Linked DNA regions of Variovorax paradoxus. Each later gene encodes a partner of the first gene's protein in a complex. Links are inferred from orthologs where the notes say so. Each region holds a gene or a part of one and is shown on either strand. Other genes may lie near its edges.

The links.
Region 2: the proteins of cgtA (region 1) and ybiB are in contact, whole or in part, in a crystal structure (PDB 8BFT), measured with the Escherichia coli proteins. The link is inferred for Variovorax paradoxus from one-to-one orthologs.

The regions. Positions count from the first base shown.
Region 1 is NZ_CP091716.1:5,856,089-5,862,201, reverse strand. What follows is about bases 1-2,904. They hold cgtA (Obg family GTPase CgtA), read left to right. Parts: upstream 1-866; coding sequence 867-1,943; downstream 1,944-2,904. Other genes in these bases: proB (glutamate 5-kinase), read left to right, coding at 2,018-2,904; rpmA (50S ribosomal protein L27), read left to right, coding at 535-795; rplU (50S ribosomal protein L21), read left to right, coding at 211-522; L3V85_RS27270 (polyprenyl synthetase family protein), read right to left, coding at 1-27. Outside these bases: more of proB, read left to right, coding at 2,905-3,157; L3V85_RS27245 (CNP1-like family protein), read right to left, coding at 3,201-3,791; L3V85_RS27240 (RNA pyrophosphohydrolase), read right to left, coding at 3,742-4,407; L3V85_RS27235 (proline--tRNA ligase), read left to right, coding at 4,543-6,113. UniProt on the Escherichia coli protein: An essential GTPase which binds GTP, GDP and possibly (p)ppGpp with moderate affinity, with high nucleotide exchange rates and a fairly low GTP hydrolysis rate.
Region 2 is NZ_CP091716.1:2,972,726-2,983,236, forward strand. The notes cover bases 4,113-7,015. They hold ybiB (DNA-binding protein YbiB), read right to left. Parts: upstream 6,066-7,015; coding sequence 5,160-6,065; downstream 4,113-5,159. Other genes in these bases: L3V85_RS13820 (ABC transporter ATP-binding protein), read right to left, coding at 4,113-4,266; cobA (uroporphyrinogen-III C-methyltransferase), read right to left, coding at 4,354-5,163; L3V85_RS13835 (DUF6351 family protein), read right to left, coding at 6,179-7,015. In the rest of the region: L3V85_RS13805 (ABC transporter permease), read right to left, coding at 1-748; L3V85_RS13810 (ABC transporter permease), read right to left, coding at 899-1,816; L3V85_RS13815 (ABC transporter substrate-binding protein), read right to left, coding at 1,833-3,101; more of L3V85_RS13820, read right to left, coding at 3,148-4,112; more of L3V85_RS13835, read right to left, coding at 7,016-8,593; L3V85_RS13840 (response regulator), read right to left, coding at 8,730-9,365; L3V85_RS13845 (PAS domain-containing sensor histidine kinase), read right to left, coding at 9,362-10,447.

The DNA.
Region 1 (6,113 bases):
GGAGGTGTCGGCGGCTGGAACTGGCAAAGCGGGGGCGCGGGGCGCTGCTGAAAGTAAGGGCGGCCGATGGGCCGGGACGCGCAAATTATAGGGAGCCGTTACCTTCCGCAAGGGGTGGCGGGGGCTGGGGGTGGTTAGCGAACACAAACCGCGCTATAATCTTGGGCTCTGCGGAATTCGCCGCGGGGACTCAATTTCTAAGAGGTTTACATGTACGCGGTCATAAAAACCGGCGGCAAGCAGTATCGCGTTGCTTCCGGCGAAAAAATTAAAGTAGAACAGATTGCTGCGGACGTAGGCCAGGAAATCGTGATCGACCAGGTTCTGGCCGTCGGCAACGGCGCTGAAATCAAGGTTGGCACGCCCCTGGTGTCCGGCGCAACGGTGACAGTCACGGTACTGTCGCACGGCAAGCACGACAAGGTTCGCATCTTCAAGATGCGCCGTCGCAAGCACTATCAGAAACGTCAAGGCCATCGCCAGCAGTTCACCGAACTGCAAATCGGCGCGATCGCCGGCTAAGGAGAAGATTCCATGGCACAGAAAAAAGGCGGCGGCTCAACGCGAAACGGGCGCGATTCCAAGCCCAAGATGCTCGGCGTGAAGGCTTTCGGCGGCGAACTGATCAGCGCAGGCTCGATCATCGTGCGCCAGCGCGGCACCCAGTTCCACCCCGGCGTGAACGTCGGCGTGGGCAAGGACCACACGCTCTTCGCCCTGGTCGACGGCCACGTGTCGTTCGGTCAAAAGGGTGCACTGAACAAGCACACGGTCAACGTGACGCCCGCGGCGTAAGCCTCGAGTCACTTCGATCAGCCCGAGGCCCCGCATTGCCGGGGCTTCTTCATTTGTAAACTGGACATCCCATGAAGTTCGTCGACGAAGCCTTCATCGACATCGCCGCGGGCGATGGCGGCAACGGCTGCGTGTCGTTCCGTCATGAGAAATACAAAGAGTTCGGCGGCCCCAACGGCGGCGACGGCGGCCGAGGCGGCCACGTCTTCGCGGTGGCCGACTCGAATCTGAACACGCTCGTCGATTTCCGCTACTCGCGCCGCCACGAAGCAAAGCGCGGAGAGCACGGCATGGGCTCCGACATGTTCGGTGCCGCTGGCGACGACATCACGCTCAAGATGCCGGTCGGCACGATCATCTCCGACGCCGAAACCGGCGAGGTGCTGTTCGAGCTTCTGGCGGAAGGCGAAGTCATCACCATCGCCAAGGGCGGCGACGGCGGCTTCGGCAACATGCGCTTCAAGAGCGCCATCAATCGCGCCCCGCGCCAGAAGACACCCGGCTGGCCCGGCGAGAAGCGCAGCCTCAAGCTCGAACTCAAGGTGCTGGCCGACGTGGGCCTGCTCGGCATGCCGAATGCCGGCAAGTCGACGCTGATCAGCGCCATCTCCAATGCCCGCCCGCGCATTGCGGATTACCCCTTCACCACGCTGCACCCGAACCTCGGCGTCGTGCGCGTCGGCCCGGAGCAAAGCTTCGTCGTGGCCGACCTGCCTGGCCTGATCGAAGGCGCTTCCGAAGGCGCCGGCCTTGGCCATCTCTTCCTGCGTCACCTGCAGCGCACCCGCCTGTTGTTGCATGTGGTCGACATGGCGCCGTTCGACGACAGCATCGATCCGGTGGCGCAAGCCAAGGCCATCGTCGGCGAACTGAAGAAATACGACGCCGCGCTCTACGAAAAGCCGCGCTGGCTCGTGCTGAACAAGCTCGACATGGTGCCCGCCGACGAACGCGCCGCGCGCGTCAAGGACTTCGTCAAGCGCCTGCGCTTCAAGGGCCCGGTGTTCGAGATTTCGGCGCTCACGCGTGAAGGCTGCGAGCATCTGGTGCAAGCCATCTATCAGCAGGTCAAGGCGCAGCAGGTGGCCGAGCATGAGCCGGTCGAGATCGATCCGCGCTTCATTCCGCTGCCGCCCGAAGGCGACTGACCGGCGGCACAGCATCGAAAGATGCTACAAATCAGATAGCAATCAACGCAGCATTCAAGACCGCTACAGCCGAAATGACTTCGAATTCTGGATCCACCGCCTTGCGGGACGCCCGCCGTATCGTCGTCAAGGTGGGCTCCAGCCTCGTGACCAACGAGGGGCGCGGTCTCGACGAAGCCGCCATCGGCGAATGGTGCCGTCAGCTGGCGGAACTCGTGCGCGACGGCCGCGAGGTCGTGATGGTGTCGAGCGGCGCCATTGCCGAAGGCATGAAGCGGCTCGGCTGGCGCACCCGTCCGCACGAGATTCATGAACTGCAGGCGGCGGCGGCAGTCGGCCAGATGGGCCTGGCCCAGATGTACGAGACCAAGCTGCGCGAGAACCAGATCGGGAGCGCCCAGGTCCTGCTGACGCATGCCGACTTGGCCGACCGCGAGCGCTATCTCAATGCGCGCTCGACCCTCGTCACGCTGCTGCGGCTGGGCGTCGTCCCGGTCATCAACGAGAACGACACCGTCGTCAACGACGAAATCAAGTTCGGCGACAACGACACGCTCGGCGCGCTCGTGGCCAACCTCGTCGAGGCCGATGCGCTGGTCATCCTCACGGACCAGAAGGGCCTCTACACGGCCGACCCGCGCAAAGATCTGGAAGCGAAGTTCGTGCACGAGGCCGCGGCGGGCGATCCGGCCCTCGAGGCCATGGCCGGCGGCGCGGGGTCGAGCATCGGCAAGGGCGGCATGATCACCAAGATCCTTGCGGCCAAGCGTGCCGCGGGTTCAGGCGCTTCCACCGTCATTGCCTGGGGGCGAGAAGCCGATGCGCTGCTGCGCCTGGCGAAGGGCGAATCCATCGGGACGCTGCTGGTGGCGCAGACCGCCAAACACCAGGCCCGCAAGCGCTGGATGGCTGACCACCTGCAGCTGCGCGGCGCTGTCGTCGTCGACGCCGGCGCGGCGGCCAAGGTGAGGGCCGAGGGCAAGAGCCTGCTGCCGATCGGCATGACGGCCGTATCGGGCGAGTTCTCGCGAGGCGACGTGATCGCAGTGCGCGATGCCGAGGGCGTCGAACTGGCCCGGGGCCTGGCCAACTATTCGAGCGTGGAGGCGCGCTTGCTCTGCCGCAAGCCCTCGTCCGAATTCGAGCGCCTGCTGGGCTACGTGGCGGAACCTGAAATGGTCCACCGCGACAACATGGTGCTGATGCCCAGCTGAGGCAGAAAACTGAAACGGGGCCCAGGGCCCCGTTTGTTTTTGCTTATTGCACTTCCCGGACCGGATTCCGGATGTTCTGGACCATTTCCCCGACCGATGCGCGCGGCGCATTACCCCGGCACAGCGCCTGGCCGGCCAGTGCCTTGGTGTAGCTGGAGTTCAGGTCGTAGAACCGCTTCCATTCGGGCTTTTCGTTCTCGTGCCAGCGGCCTTCGTTGTAGCGGGCGTAGCTTTTCATCTCCGAGGTCGAGCAGCGCACGCCTTCGTAGAAGGCGTTGACGGCGCCGCCGGAACGGTTGTGCGCCACCACCACGTAGCGCACGATGCCGTCGCCGGTGATGGCGATCGTGTTCGGGTCGATGCCGAACTGCAGGCTCATGTACGGCGGCATCGAGATTTGCAGCAAGCGGCTTTCGCTGAACGCCGGGGGCGGCGGAACGGCGGTTTCGGCCCACTCCCTGTCTGTCTCGGAGCGCTTGGGCGGCGGCGGCATGCCGGCCTGGGCCCAGTCGGCGTTGTCGGTATCGTGGTTGCCCGAGGCGCATCCGGCAAGGATGCCGAAGCAGGCGAGCAGGAGCGCGCGTTCAGCGTTGCGTCGGAAGGAAGGGCGCGTTGTGGTTGGCAGAAGGTTCATCGCTCACTGAAGGAATGTCTGGATGCGGATCGAAGCTGCCGCCCGGCGGCAGGTCCAGTCCGGGCGGCGCGCCGGCGTCCAGCGAATGGCGCTCGAATTCTCGGGCGCGCACGTTGCTGCGCAGGAAGCGGTTGCGGAAATCCTGCCGTGGCAGGTAGCGAGCAAGCTCGGTGAGCGCCATCTCGTAGACGCCGCGCTTGAACTCGACGACGACGTCGAGCGGCACCCAGTAGTCATGCCAGCGCCAGGCGTCGAATTCGGGATGGTCGGTTGCACGCAGGTTGAGATCCCAATCGTGGCCGACGAGTTGCAGCAAATACCAGATTTGTTTCTGGCCCTTGTAGTGGCCCCGTGCGTCACGGCGGATGAACCGATCCGGCACCTCGTAGCGCAACCAGTCGCGGGTACGGGCCACGATGCGCACATGCTCCGGATGGAGCCCCACTTCCTCATGCAGTTCCCGGAACATGGCTTGCTCGGGACTTTCGCCGCGGTCTATGCCGCCTTGCGGAAACTGCCAGGAATGCGTGCGTATGCGCTTGCCCCAGAAAACCTGGTTTCTCTGGTTGAGCAGGATGATGCCGACGTTGGGCCTGAAGCCGTCCCGGTCGAGCATAATCAAACCCCAATTTTTGAACTGAGTCGATTATGCATGCCGGGTTGCCCTCGGCAAGCTGCGATGCAGGCTCTCAGGGTCTCTCCGGGGGAGCAGTTCCCCACTTCCATTCCCGTTTCCATCACCGCGATCCCGATGAAAGCTTCCCGATTTTTTGTCTCCACCCTCAAGGAAGCGCCCGCTGACGCAGAGGTCGCGAGCCACCGGCTCATGATGCGCGCCGGCATGATCAAGAAGCTCGGCACGGGCATCTACACCTACATGCCCATGGGGCTGCGCGTGATCCGCAAGGTCGAGGCCATCGTGCGCGAGGAAATGAACCGCGCCGGCGCCGTCGAGATGACGATGCCCGTGGTGCAGCCGGCCGAGTTCTGGCAGGAGACCGGCCGCTTTGAGAAGATGGGCCCCGAGCTGCTGCGCATCAAGGACCGCCATGACCGCGACTTCGTGATCCAGCCGACCAGCGAAGAAGTGGTGACTGACATCGCGCGCCAGGAAATCCGCAGCTACAAGCAGCTGCCGAAGAATTTCTATCAGATCCAGACCAAGTTCCGTGACGAGCGCCGTCCGCGCTTCGGCCTGATGCGCGGGCGCGAATTCATCATGAAGGACGCCTACAGCTTCGACCGCGACCTCGACGCGGCCAAGGCCAGCTACCAGATCATGGCGCAGGCCTACCGCAACATCTTCGACCGCTTCGGTCTGCGCTACCGCGCCGTGGCGGCCGACAGCGGCGCCATCGGCGGCGACCTGAGCGAAGAATTCCAGGTGATCGCCGCCACCGGCGAAGACGCCATCGTCTACTGCCCCGACAGCGACTACGCCGCCAACATGGAAAAGGCCGAGGCGCTCGCGCCGGCCGGCCCGCGTCCCGCCGCCGCCAAGGCGCTCGAGAAGACGCCGACCCCCGGCAAGAGCACCTGCGCCGACGTGGCCGAGCTGCTCGGCGTGCCGCTTTCCACCACCATCAAGTCGCTGGTGCTGGCCACCGACATCCTCGACGCGGCCGGCAATCCCAAGGGCTCGCAGGTCTGGCTGCTGCTGCTGCGCGGCGACCACGACATGAACGAGATCAAGGTCAGCAAGCTGCCCGGCCTGGACCAGGGCTTCCGCTTTGCGACCCTCGCTGAAATCGACGAGCACTTCGGCTGCAAGCCCGGCTACCTGGGCCCGCTGAATCTCAAGAAGCCCGTCAAGCTGGTGGCCGACCGCGAGGCCGCCGTGCTGGCCGACTGGATCACCGGTGCGAACGAGGTCGACTTCCACATGACCGGCGTCAACTGGGGCCGCGACCTGCCCGAGCCCGACCTGGTGGCCGACATCCGCAACGTGGTCGCCGGCGACGCCTCGCCCGACGGCAAGGGCGTGCTGGCCATCGAGCGCGGCATCGAAGTGGGCCACGTGTTCGTGCTCGGCACCAAGTACAGCAAGGACATGAACGCCACCTACCTCGACGAAGGCGGCAAGCCGCAATTCCTCGAGATGGGCTGCTACGGCATCGGCATCACGCGCCTGCCCGCCGCCGCCATCGAACAGAACCACGACGAGCGCGGCATCATCTGGCCCGACGCGCTGGCGCCGTTCACCGTGGTGGTCTGCCCGATCGGCATGGACCGCAGCCCCGAGGTCAAGGTCGCGGCCGAAGCGCTCTATGAAGAGCTGCTCGCCAAGGGCGTCGACGTGCTGCTCGACGACCGCGGCGAGCG
Region 2 (10,511 bases), 2.9 Mb from region 1 along the record:
CGAGCGGCAGCGTGTTGACGTCTCCGATGGCCTGCGAGGTGCGGGCGATCTCGTCCCACGAAAGCGTGAAGCCGAACATGCCGATGCCCACGATCGAGGGGCCGATGAGTGGAAGCACGACGAAGCGGAAAGTCTGCCAGGGGGTGGCGCCGAGGTCGCGCGCGGCTTCTTCGTATGCCGGGTTGAAGCGGTTGAACACCGCGAACATGATGAGCAGGCCGAATGGCAGCGTCCAGGTCAGGTGCGCGCCGAGGGCGGAGCTGAACAGGCCGAGCGCGGTGCCGTAGCCCTCGAGCAGCGTGGTCGCGTCCATGGCCGTCAGCATGCTCTTGATGCCGGTGTCGATCAGCCGGAACTGCAGTCCGATGCCCAGCGAGATGATGATCGACGGCATGATGAGGCTGGCTACGGTGACGAAGAAGAGGGCGTTGCTGCCCGCGAGTTTCTTGCGGAATGAGAGCCCTGCAAGCACCGACAGCACGACGGTGAAGGCCATGACGACGGCGCCGAGCGCGAGCGAGCGGCGGAAGGCGGCGCCGATGTCCACGGTGCCGAGGCCTTCGGCCAGTTTGTGGAACCAGTGCAGCGAGACACCGCGCAGCGGAAACGTGAGGCCGCCTTCGGGGCCCTGGAAGCTCAGCACGAAGATCGTGATCATCGGGCCGTAGAGGAACAGCACGAACAGCCCGAATACGGTTGCCAAGGGCCAGAAGCCGGGGGCGCGCTTTTCTCGTATGTGCTGACTCATTGGTGGTGCTCCTTCGGGGCGCGTGCACAGGCGACCGGGTACTCCCCTGCGCGAATGTCCCCCGCCCTTCGGGCTCCTACTTTCTTTCGCTGCGGGGAGCACCCGGCGCCCTGTGCACATTGAGCGAGCCCTGAAAAACAAAACCCCACCTCAAAGCTCCTTGCGAATGTCGACCAGCCGGGTGAGCCCCCAGATGATCATCAGCACGACAGCCAGCAGAATCATCGCGTTGGCGGCTGCCAGCGGAAACTGCAGATACGAGGTCTGCACCTGGATGATCTTGCCGATGGATGCGATCTGCTGGCCACCCATCACCCCGATCGTCACGAAGTCGCCCATGACGATGGTGATGACGAAAATCGAGCCGATCAGGATGCCGGTGCGCGACAGCGGCACCACCACGTTCCACAGCGTCTGCCAGCCCGATGCCCCCGCGTCGCTGGCCGCTTCGAGCAGCGAGCGGTCGATGCGCATCATGCTGTTGAAGATCGGCACGATCATGAACATCGTGTACAGGTGCACGAAGGCCAGCACCACGGAGAAGTCGGAGAACAGCAGCCACTCGACCGGCTGGTTCGCCAGGCCCACGCCCATCAGCGCCTGGTTGACCAGCCCGTTGCGCCCCAGCAGCGGCACCCACGAAATCATGCGGATCACGTTCGATGTCCAGAACGGCACCGTGCACAGCACGAACAACACCGTCTGCATGGTCGACGAACGCACGTGGAACGCCAGGAAGTAAGCGACCGAAAAACCGATCAGCAGCGTGATGCCCCACACCAGCACGCAGAACTTGAAAGTGCTCAGGTAGGTGTTGAGCGTGACGCACAGGTCGCCGTTGTCGGTGAGACGCGAACAGCCCTCGAACAGGCTCAGGTAGTTGCGCAGCGTGACGGCCGGGATCAGCTCGTATTCGTTGAAATTCCAAAGGCTGACCATCGCGACCAGCGCCAGCGGAATCAGGAAGAACAGCAGGAACACCAGCGCGAATGGCGCCGCCTGCCACCACGCTTTCACGGCATGGACGGGCGTGGCGGCGACGGAGGCGCGGGTGGCGGGAGCGCTCACGGACTCGGGTCGACGGTCAGGCCGCGACGAACTCGTTCCATTTCCTCACCATGTATTCGTTCTCGTCCATCACCGCGTTCCAGCAGGCGATGCCGCCCATGCGCTGCTCGTAGCTGCCGCCGTCGCGCACCGCGCCGGCCTTGGCGATCACGTCTCCCTGCGGGCTCTTGATGTCCTGCGCCGCGGGCTTGCCTTCCATCCAGTAGGCCCACTCGTAGGCTTCCATCTTGGTCTTGGCGGTGTCGAGCACGGCGCTGTAGTAGCCCTGGCGGTTGAGGTACGCGCCGGCCCAGCCGTCGAGGAACCAGTTGATGAACTCGTACGCGCCGTCGAGCTTCTTGCCCGACAGCGTGGCCGGCAGGCCGAAACCCGAAGCCCAGGCACGATAACCCTCCTTCAGCGGCTGGAAGGTGCAGTCGATGCCCTTGCTGCGCACGGCCGTCACCGCCGGTGACCACATCGACTGGATCACCACCTCGCCCGAGGCCATCAGGTTCACCGACTCGTTGAAGTCCTTCCACAGCGCGCGGAACTGGCCGGCCTTCTTGGCCTCGATCAGGGTCTTGATCGTCAGGTCGATCTCGGCCTTGGTCATGTTGCCCTTGTCGGCGTATTTGTGGATGCCCTTGGCTTCCACCACCATCGCCGCGTCCATGATGCCGATCGACGGAATGTTCAGGATGGCGGTCTTGCCCTTGAACTCGGGGTTCAGCAGCTCGGCCCACGAGCCGATGGGGCGCTTGATCAGGTCGGGGCGGATGCCCAGCGTGTCGGCGTTGTAGGTGGTCGGGATCAGCGACATGTACTGCGTGGCCGACTTGGCGAAGGCCTTGCTCTTCTCGCCCTCGAGGTAGATCACCTTCACGGGCGCCGTGCCCTGGTCGCCGACCTTCTTGCCGGCCACTTCGCCCTTGGTGAAGAGCGAGGTGATCTTGTCGGCGTTCTTCACGCGCCTGGTGTCGATGCCCTTGAGGTTCCCGGTCGGCACGATCTTCTTGAGCGAGAAGAACTCGGTGTCGATCAGGTCGAAGCTGTTGGGCGCGGTCACCGCGCGCTTGGTCACATCGTCGGTGGTCACGGCCACGTACTGGATCTCGATGCCGGTGTCGGCCTTGAACTTCTCGGCGATGGCCTTGTCCTGGTTCACCGCCGTGCCGAGGTAGCGCAGCACGACTTTTTCCTGCGCATGCACGAAGGGCGCGATGCCCGTGGCCAGGATGCCGGCCGTGCCCTGCAGCAGGGTGCGACGCTTGAAGCCGGCGGACGAGTCGATGGGGTCGGTCATGGTGAAGTCTCCGTGGAAGAAACGATGGAAAGGGAAAAGGGGTTGCTCAGAGAGTCATGGCGAGCGCGGCCATGTCGTCGCGCGCGGCTGCGCCGGAGGGTGCCGGCGCCCGTTCGCCCGGCGGCCTGGCACCGGGGCCGAGCACGCGCGCGTCGGCCGCGGCCCAAGAGAGGCGCACCACCTCGCCGTGCGCATAGGGCCGGGCAAGGAAGACGGCTTCTCCCAGCAGCACCGAAACGTTCTGCCGGCCAGGGGCGGCGCCGTCGAGCGACAGGCCAAGCAGCACGTAGGTGCCCTGGTACTCGACATCGGTGACGGTGGCGCGCAGCGCGTCGGGTTCAGCGGCTGCTTCGCCGGAGGCCGCGGCGATCCGCATGCGGTCGCAGCGCACCGCGATCGGGCCGGCCGTGGTGTCGAACACGTTGTGGCCGCCCATGAAGCGCGCCACGAACTCGCTCGCCGGATGGTTGTAGACCGCGTGCGGCGACCCGACCTGCTCGATCACGCCGTGGTTCATGACCACCATGGTGTCGGCCAGCGCCATCGCTTCTTCCTGCGAGTGCGTGACGTGCACGAAGGTCAGCCCCAGTTCCTTCTGCCAGCGCCGCAGCTCGGCGCGCATCTGGATGCGCAGGAAGGGATCGAGCGCCGACAGCGGCTCGTCGAGCAGCAGCACCCGCGGCTCGGTGATGAGCGCCCGCGCCAGCGCTACGCGCTGCTGCTGGCCGCCGGAGAGTTCACCGGGTTTGCGCGCGGCCAGGTGGCCCATGGCGACGCGCTCGAGCAGGTCGTTGGCACGCCGCTGGCGCTCGGCCTTGCCGACGCCCTTCATCTTGAGGCTGAAGGCCACGTTGTCGGTGGCCGAGAGGTGGGGGAACAGCGCGAAGCTCTGGAACATCATCGCCGTGCCGCGCGCCGCGGCGGGCAGGTCGGTGATGTTGCGGTTGTCCAGCAGGATGTCGCCGCTGGTGACCGACTCGTGCCCCGCGATCATGCGCAGCGTGGTGCTCTTGCCGCAACCCGAGGGCCCCAGCAGGCAGCAGTAGCTGCCGCTGGCGATGCGCAAGTCGATCCGGTCGACGGCCGCCGGCGTGCCGGGGGCGTAGCGCTTGGTGAGGGCGACGATCTCGACGGCGGCGGGCTCGGGCGTGGCAACGGCGTTCATTGCCGGTGGCCCAGCACGATCCATGCCACGCGGCGGTTCGAGCCGCCGCCGTTGCCGCCGCCGGCACCCCGGTCGGCGCTGTTCGGCTCAGGTGCCGAACTTGCCCGCGTCGAGCGGCAGGGCAGCCGCCGCGAGTCCGCGCAGCACGTCGCCCACGACGATCACCGCGGGGCTGGCCAGCCCCGCTTCGGCGATGCCGTTCTGCAGGTTGCCCAGCGTGGTCGCGATGTGGCGTTGCTGCGGCAGGCTCGCATGCTGGATGACGGCCACGGGCGTGTCGCCCGGCAGGCCCTGCAGCAGTTCGCGCTCGATGTGGCCCGCGCCCGCGACGCCCATGTAGATCACCAGCGTCAGGCGCGCGTTGTAGGCCGTCGCGGCAAGCGCGCGCCAGTCGGTCGGGTCTTCCGTCGCACCGGCGCCGGTCTTGGCATGGCCGGTGACGAACACCACGCCCTGCGCATGGTCGCGGTGCGTGAGCGGCACGCCCAGCGCGGTCACTGCCGCCAGGCCGGCGGTGATGCCGTTGACCACCGCGCATTCGATGCCGGCTTCGCGCAGGTGCTCGACCTCCTCGCCGCCGCGGCCGAAGATGAACGGGTCGCCGCCTTTGAGGCGCACCACCGTCTCGCCCTCGCGCACGGCGGTGATCATCAGCCGCTCGATGAAGGCCTGCGGCGTGCTCTTGCAGCCGCCGCGCTTGCCCACGTGCACGATGCGCGCGTCGGGGCGGGCATAGGCCTGCACGATCTCGTCGTTCACCAGGTCGTCGACCAGCAGCACCGTCGCGGCCTGGATCGCCTTCACGGCCTTGAGCGTCAGCAGTTCGGGGTCGCCGGGGCCAGCGCCCACCAGCGTGCAGCGGCCGGTGATGAGGAAAGAGGGGGTGTCGTTGTTCATGCGTGGGATGCCAGTTGCGTGATGTGCCGCACTTGCGCCGCGATGGCCTCGGGCACGGGAAGCTCGCCGGCCAGCACGCGGCGCGTGTAGTCGGCCGTGGTGGCGACGTCGATTTCCTTCGGCAGGCCCGGCACGTCAGAGGCGGTGCCTGGCTGCTGTGCCTGCAGCTCGGTCCGCACGCCGCGCACGAAGCCGTCGATCTGCGCGGTGCGGCGCGGGTCGGACACCACCTCGCCTTCGAGGCCGCGCGAGAGCAGGGCGGTCATGCCCGTGAGTTCGAAGGTCTCGCCCATGGTGCGGGCGTATTCGGGGTGCGTGTAGCTGGCCACCACCACGCAGGAGCCGGCGCCCGGCTGCATCAGCTTGACCACGCTGTGGCCGGGGTTGCGCAGGCCGACCACGCGGCGCACGTCGAGCAGCCGCTTGAGGGCGGGGTTCAGAAGCTCGGTGGGTGCGAAGGCGGCCTCGCCGTTGGCGATGGGGCGGATGGCCGTCATGGGCGGTACGTCGAGCGCGCAGAGCACGTTGGACGCAAGCACGCGCGATGTTTCGCTGGCGCTGCCATGCACCAGCACCGGCAGCCCTTCGCGCGCCAGCAGCAGCGCCAGCAGCGGCGTGAGCACCGGCAGCTTGCGCGCACCGTTGTAGCTCGGCAGCACGATCAGGGGGCGCTCGCCGGCGGGCACCCGATGCAGCCGCGCGTGCGTGGCGTCGAGGAAGCCGGCCATTTCCTCGGGCGTCTCGCCCTTGATGCGCATGGCCAGGCAGAAGCCGCCGATCTCGAGGTCGGTGACGGTGCCGTCCAGCACCTGGCCGAACAGGTCGGTGGCCTGCTCGCGCGTGAGCGGCTTGGCGCCTCGCGCGCCGCGGCCGATTTCCTTGATGTATTGGCTGATTCCCATGGGTGTGGGGATTGTCCAGCAAGACTTATGCCGCAAGGCGCAGTCGCTTATGCCGTGGCGCCCATAAAAAAAGCCACCGCGGAGGGTGGCTTCGGGTGGATTTCAGCGCGGAATCAGCCTGCGGAGCCCTGGCCGGGGCTGGCGAAATCGCAGACCCCCTCGGGGAAGATGGCCTGCAGCTTCTGGATTTCCGCCGCGTTCGGCTTCCATGTGCCGTAGGTACCGTCCGCCAGCGCGTTGTCCAGCGGCTTCAGCGCGCACTTGAAGATGCCGCCTTCGATCGGACCGCCGGCCACGATGCGCGATGTGCCGTACATAGGGAAGGCCTGCGTGCAGGCACCCTTGGGCTTGGTGTCGAGCACGCCGCTCCACACGTCGGCGCCCCTGGCCATCAGCGCGCCGGTGTTGTCGAAGCAGCTGTCCACTGCGCGGTCCGGCCGGTTGTCGGCCACGCTGCGCTGCGGATTGGCGCGGATCTTCGTCATCCACTCATCGATCACCTCGAAGGCCATCGGCGTCTGATCGAACTCCACGGCTGCGTTGCGCGTCTCGGTGAACCAGATGGCCTGGTGGTCCGAGTTGCCCATCTTGTTGCGGATGCGCTTGCGGATCGCGAAGGACTGGTGCACGTTGTGCATGTTCAGCTGCTGCTCCAGGTACGGATGCCAGTCGATGGTCGGGATGTCGGTCTTGCCGGTGAAGACCAGGCCCGAGCGCTGCATCGCCTTGATGGCATCCAGGTCGCCGTGGGTGCGGAGCGCCGGCACGTCGGGCGTGAGCGGGTTCCAGCGGTTCATGTTGCGGCTGCCCCATGGGTCGAAATAGCTCGCGTCGGCGGCCACCTTCATCACCTCGGCGTTGCCGGTGCCGTTGTAGGGGAAGCCCTCGGCCACCATCTCGCTCATGCGCTTCCAGCCGCCGACCTTCAGGTTCAGGTCGAGGAATTCGGCGGTGGAGATCTTGCCGTCCTTCATCGACTGCAGGCCGTACTGCACGCCCACGTTGTCCCAGGTGGAACGGGGGTAGCCGTCGGCGCCGATGCCGTAGACGTTGCGCACGTCGTCGTAGTGACTGAACGGAATGGGGCCGAAGGCCGCCATGTTCATGCGCGCCGCGCCCTTTGCCATGATGCTGTCGGCGTCGAATTTCGGGTTCATCGCGCCGGCGGTCAGGCCCATCCAGGCCTTGCGGCACTCGGTGGAGCCGGTGGCCATGCGCACGTTGGGCAGGTATGGCTGCAGCCCGTAGAACGGGTTGGCGACCGTCTCCTCGGCGTTGAAGCCCACCAGCCAGGTGCGGTTCTTGATGCTCGCTGTCCACTTGGCGTTGGCGCGGTCGGTCACGTCCATGTAGTACTCGAGCAGCTCGCAGTCGCCCACGTGCGGAATCTGGCCCACCATGTCGGGGTAGGGCTGCACCGCGATGGCCGCGTCGATCAGGCCCGGATGGTTCTGCGGGTACAGGTACTGCTGGATGCCCCCGCCGGACGCCCCGAGGCCCACGGTGTAGCTCGGCACGCCGTAGCGCTTGACGAAGCCTTCCTTGGTCATGAGCGCGGTCTCGCCGCCGAGGATCATGTCGTAGTGCTCGCCCGTGCGGTTGCCGGTGGAATAGGCGATGGCGTAGCCCTTGCCGATGGCGTCGACCAGGCCCGCGCGCTTGTCGGGGCCGCCCTGGTAGTGGCCGAAGCCCACGCCGCCCTGGAAGTGGTAGACCAGCTTCTTGTTCCACAGGCTGGTGTCGGGCCTGGCCGGGTCTTCGCCGAAAGGCGCGAGCATCACGTACTGGTAGATGAAGCGGTTGATGGTGCCGCGTTCCCAGCGCACGATGAAGTCGACCTCCCGGCCGTCGGTCAGCCGGGTCTTGGCGATGTTGCCCGGGCGCGAGCCGTCGGTCGGCATCGGCAGGTACTGGTTGTGGCTGGTCCCGCCCACGGGCATGTAGTAGTACTGCACGTAGGAGTCGATCGAGCAGTGGCGGCTGTAGCCGATGGTGTTGCCGTTCTTGTCCTTGACCGCGTAGTACTTGCTGTCGTCGGTGTCGACCAGCGGCTCCTTGCCCAGGTCGGTGAGTACCGAGCACACGAAGGGCTCCTGCTTGGGGCCCGCGAACATCGGGCCGGTGATGGGGTAGTTGGTGAGCGTGAGCGCGTCGAGCTTGCCGCGGGTCTTGTGGCGCACTTCCAGCGTGTTGGCGCCCAGCTTCAGGCCGGCGACCAGGCCTTCGAGCCGCGTCGCGCTCGCGGCGAGCGCGGGGCTGATCTTCTCGCCGTTGAGCCAGAGCTCGAGCTGGCCCTGGTCGGCCTGCGGCGCGTTGACCGCGATGCGGGCGTCGCCGCCCGAGACGTACTCGGGCTGGCTCGACAGCACCTGCAGCGAAATCTTCGATGCCGCGGGCGGCTGGTCGGCCGCCGGCGCCGTGGCCGACGGGATGAACGCGATGCCGCCCCCGCCGCCGCTGCCGCCGCCGCATGCGGCAATCACGATGGCGCCGGCCGCGCAGGCGCTGATCTGCTTCCAAGAACTCATGTGGATGTCTCCTCGTTTGTTTTTCTGACAGGTCCGGCCCTGTCGGCCGCCCTCCCCGCCGATGCTAGGCAGCCGCCCGCCCCGCCACAAGTCGGAAACCCGGGCGTGCGCTGTCAGATTTCGATGACGCGCGCGCTCAGTCCAGCAGCCTGTGATGCACCGCGTACTGCACCAGCTGCGCGTTCGAGCCCAGGCCCATCTTCTCGAGAAGCCGCCGGCGGTAGGTGCTGACCGTCTTGACGTTGATCGCCAGCCGCTCGGCGATGGCCGTGAGCGACTCGCCGCCCACGATCATGCGCAGGATCTCCGACTCGCGCGAAGACAGGCGTTCGTGAGGCCGCGGGTCTGGCGCCAGCCCCTGCATGTTGTCCATCAGCGCCCGCGTGATCGACGGCGCCACGAACTGTCGCCCGCGGCTCACGATTCGGATGGCCGCGATCAGGTCGACCGCCTCCATGTCCTTGGCCACGTAGCCGTGCGCGCCGTTGCGCAAGGCGCGCACCGCGTACTGCGGTTCGGAATACATGCTCAGCATGATGATGCGCAGCGCCGGAAAACGCTCGCGAATCGGCCCGATCAGGTCGAGCCCGCTGCATTCAGGCATGTTGATGTCCAGCAGCAGCACGTCGACGGGCTGCGCCTCCAGGCAGGCCATGCCGCCGCGCCAGTCGCCGGCCTCGGCGATGCCGGTGATCTCCGGCGCGTCCTGCAGCACCTTGCGCAGGCCGGAGCGGAACATGGCGTGGTCGTCGATGATGAGCAGGCTGGTCATGCGCGCACCAGCGGGCTCGCCACGATGGGGGCCTGCAGCGTCACCCGCGTGCCGAAGCGCGGCGCCGAGTCGATGGCCAGGCTGCCGCCCAGCTCGTAGGCGCGCTCGCGCATCGAGATCAGCCCGAGCGACTGGCGCAGGGCCTGCATGCCGGCGTCGCCGGCATCGAAGCCGATGCCGTCGTCCTCGATCTCCAGCCAGAAGGTTTTTTCGGTGCGCCGGAAGCGCACCGTCACCGCACTGGCGCGCGCATGCCGCGCGACATTGGTCAGCGCCTCCTGGAAGATGCGGAACACAGCGATCGAGCGCCAGCGCGGCAGGTCGATGTCGAACTCCTGCGGCTGCATGCTCACGCGCAGCTCGGAGCGTTCGCGAAAGCGCTTCAGGTGGCCCGCGATGGCGGCGCCCAGGCCCAGGTGGTCGAGCGCCTGCGGATGCATCGACTCCGAAAGCTCGCGCACGTTGTCGATGGCTTCCACCAGCAGCGCGTTGAGGTCGGCCGCGATGCCGCGTATGGCGGTGGAGCGCGAGCGCCGCGCGATGCGCCCCACGTCGAGCTTCATCGATGTGAGCAGCCCGCCCAGCACGTCGTGCACCTCGCGCGCGTACTCAGCGCGCTGCTGTTCGCGCATGGTGTTCAGGCGCGACGCCAGCTCGCGGTATTCGTGGCGCGACTCCAGCAGTTCGGCGTCGCGCTGTATCTGCTCCGTCACGTTCACGCCCACGCCCACCACGGCGGGGCGCCCGCGGAACTGCATCGCCTGGCCGTGCACGTCGATGTGGACCACGTTGCCGTCGCGGTGCAGGCCGTGGGTGACGAAATGCATGCTCTTCACTTCGCCCGAGATGCGGCGCTTGTAGCGCTCCATCACCTCGCCGACGTAGTAGCCCGGCACGCACTCGCGCAGCGGCTTGCCCAGCGCCTCGTCGTTGGAGTAGCCCGCCATGCCCGCGAAGGTGGCGTTGGTGTACTGGAAGTGCTCGTCCTGCAGGATGTAGATGCCCGCTACCGACTGTTCCACGATGCCGCGGAACGGGACGGACTGCATGTCGAAAGGCGCGTCGTTGGGTGTTTGTCTCATCTCTTTTCTTCTGCCCGTCCGATGGCGTCTTCGCGCAGGGCTGCAACCAACGCCGGAATTATGT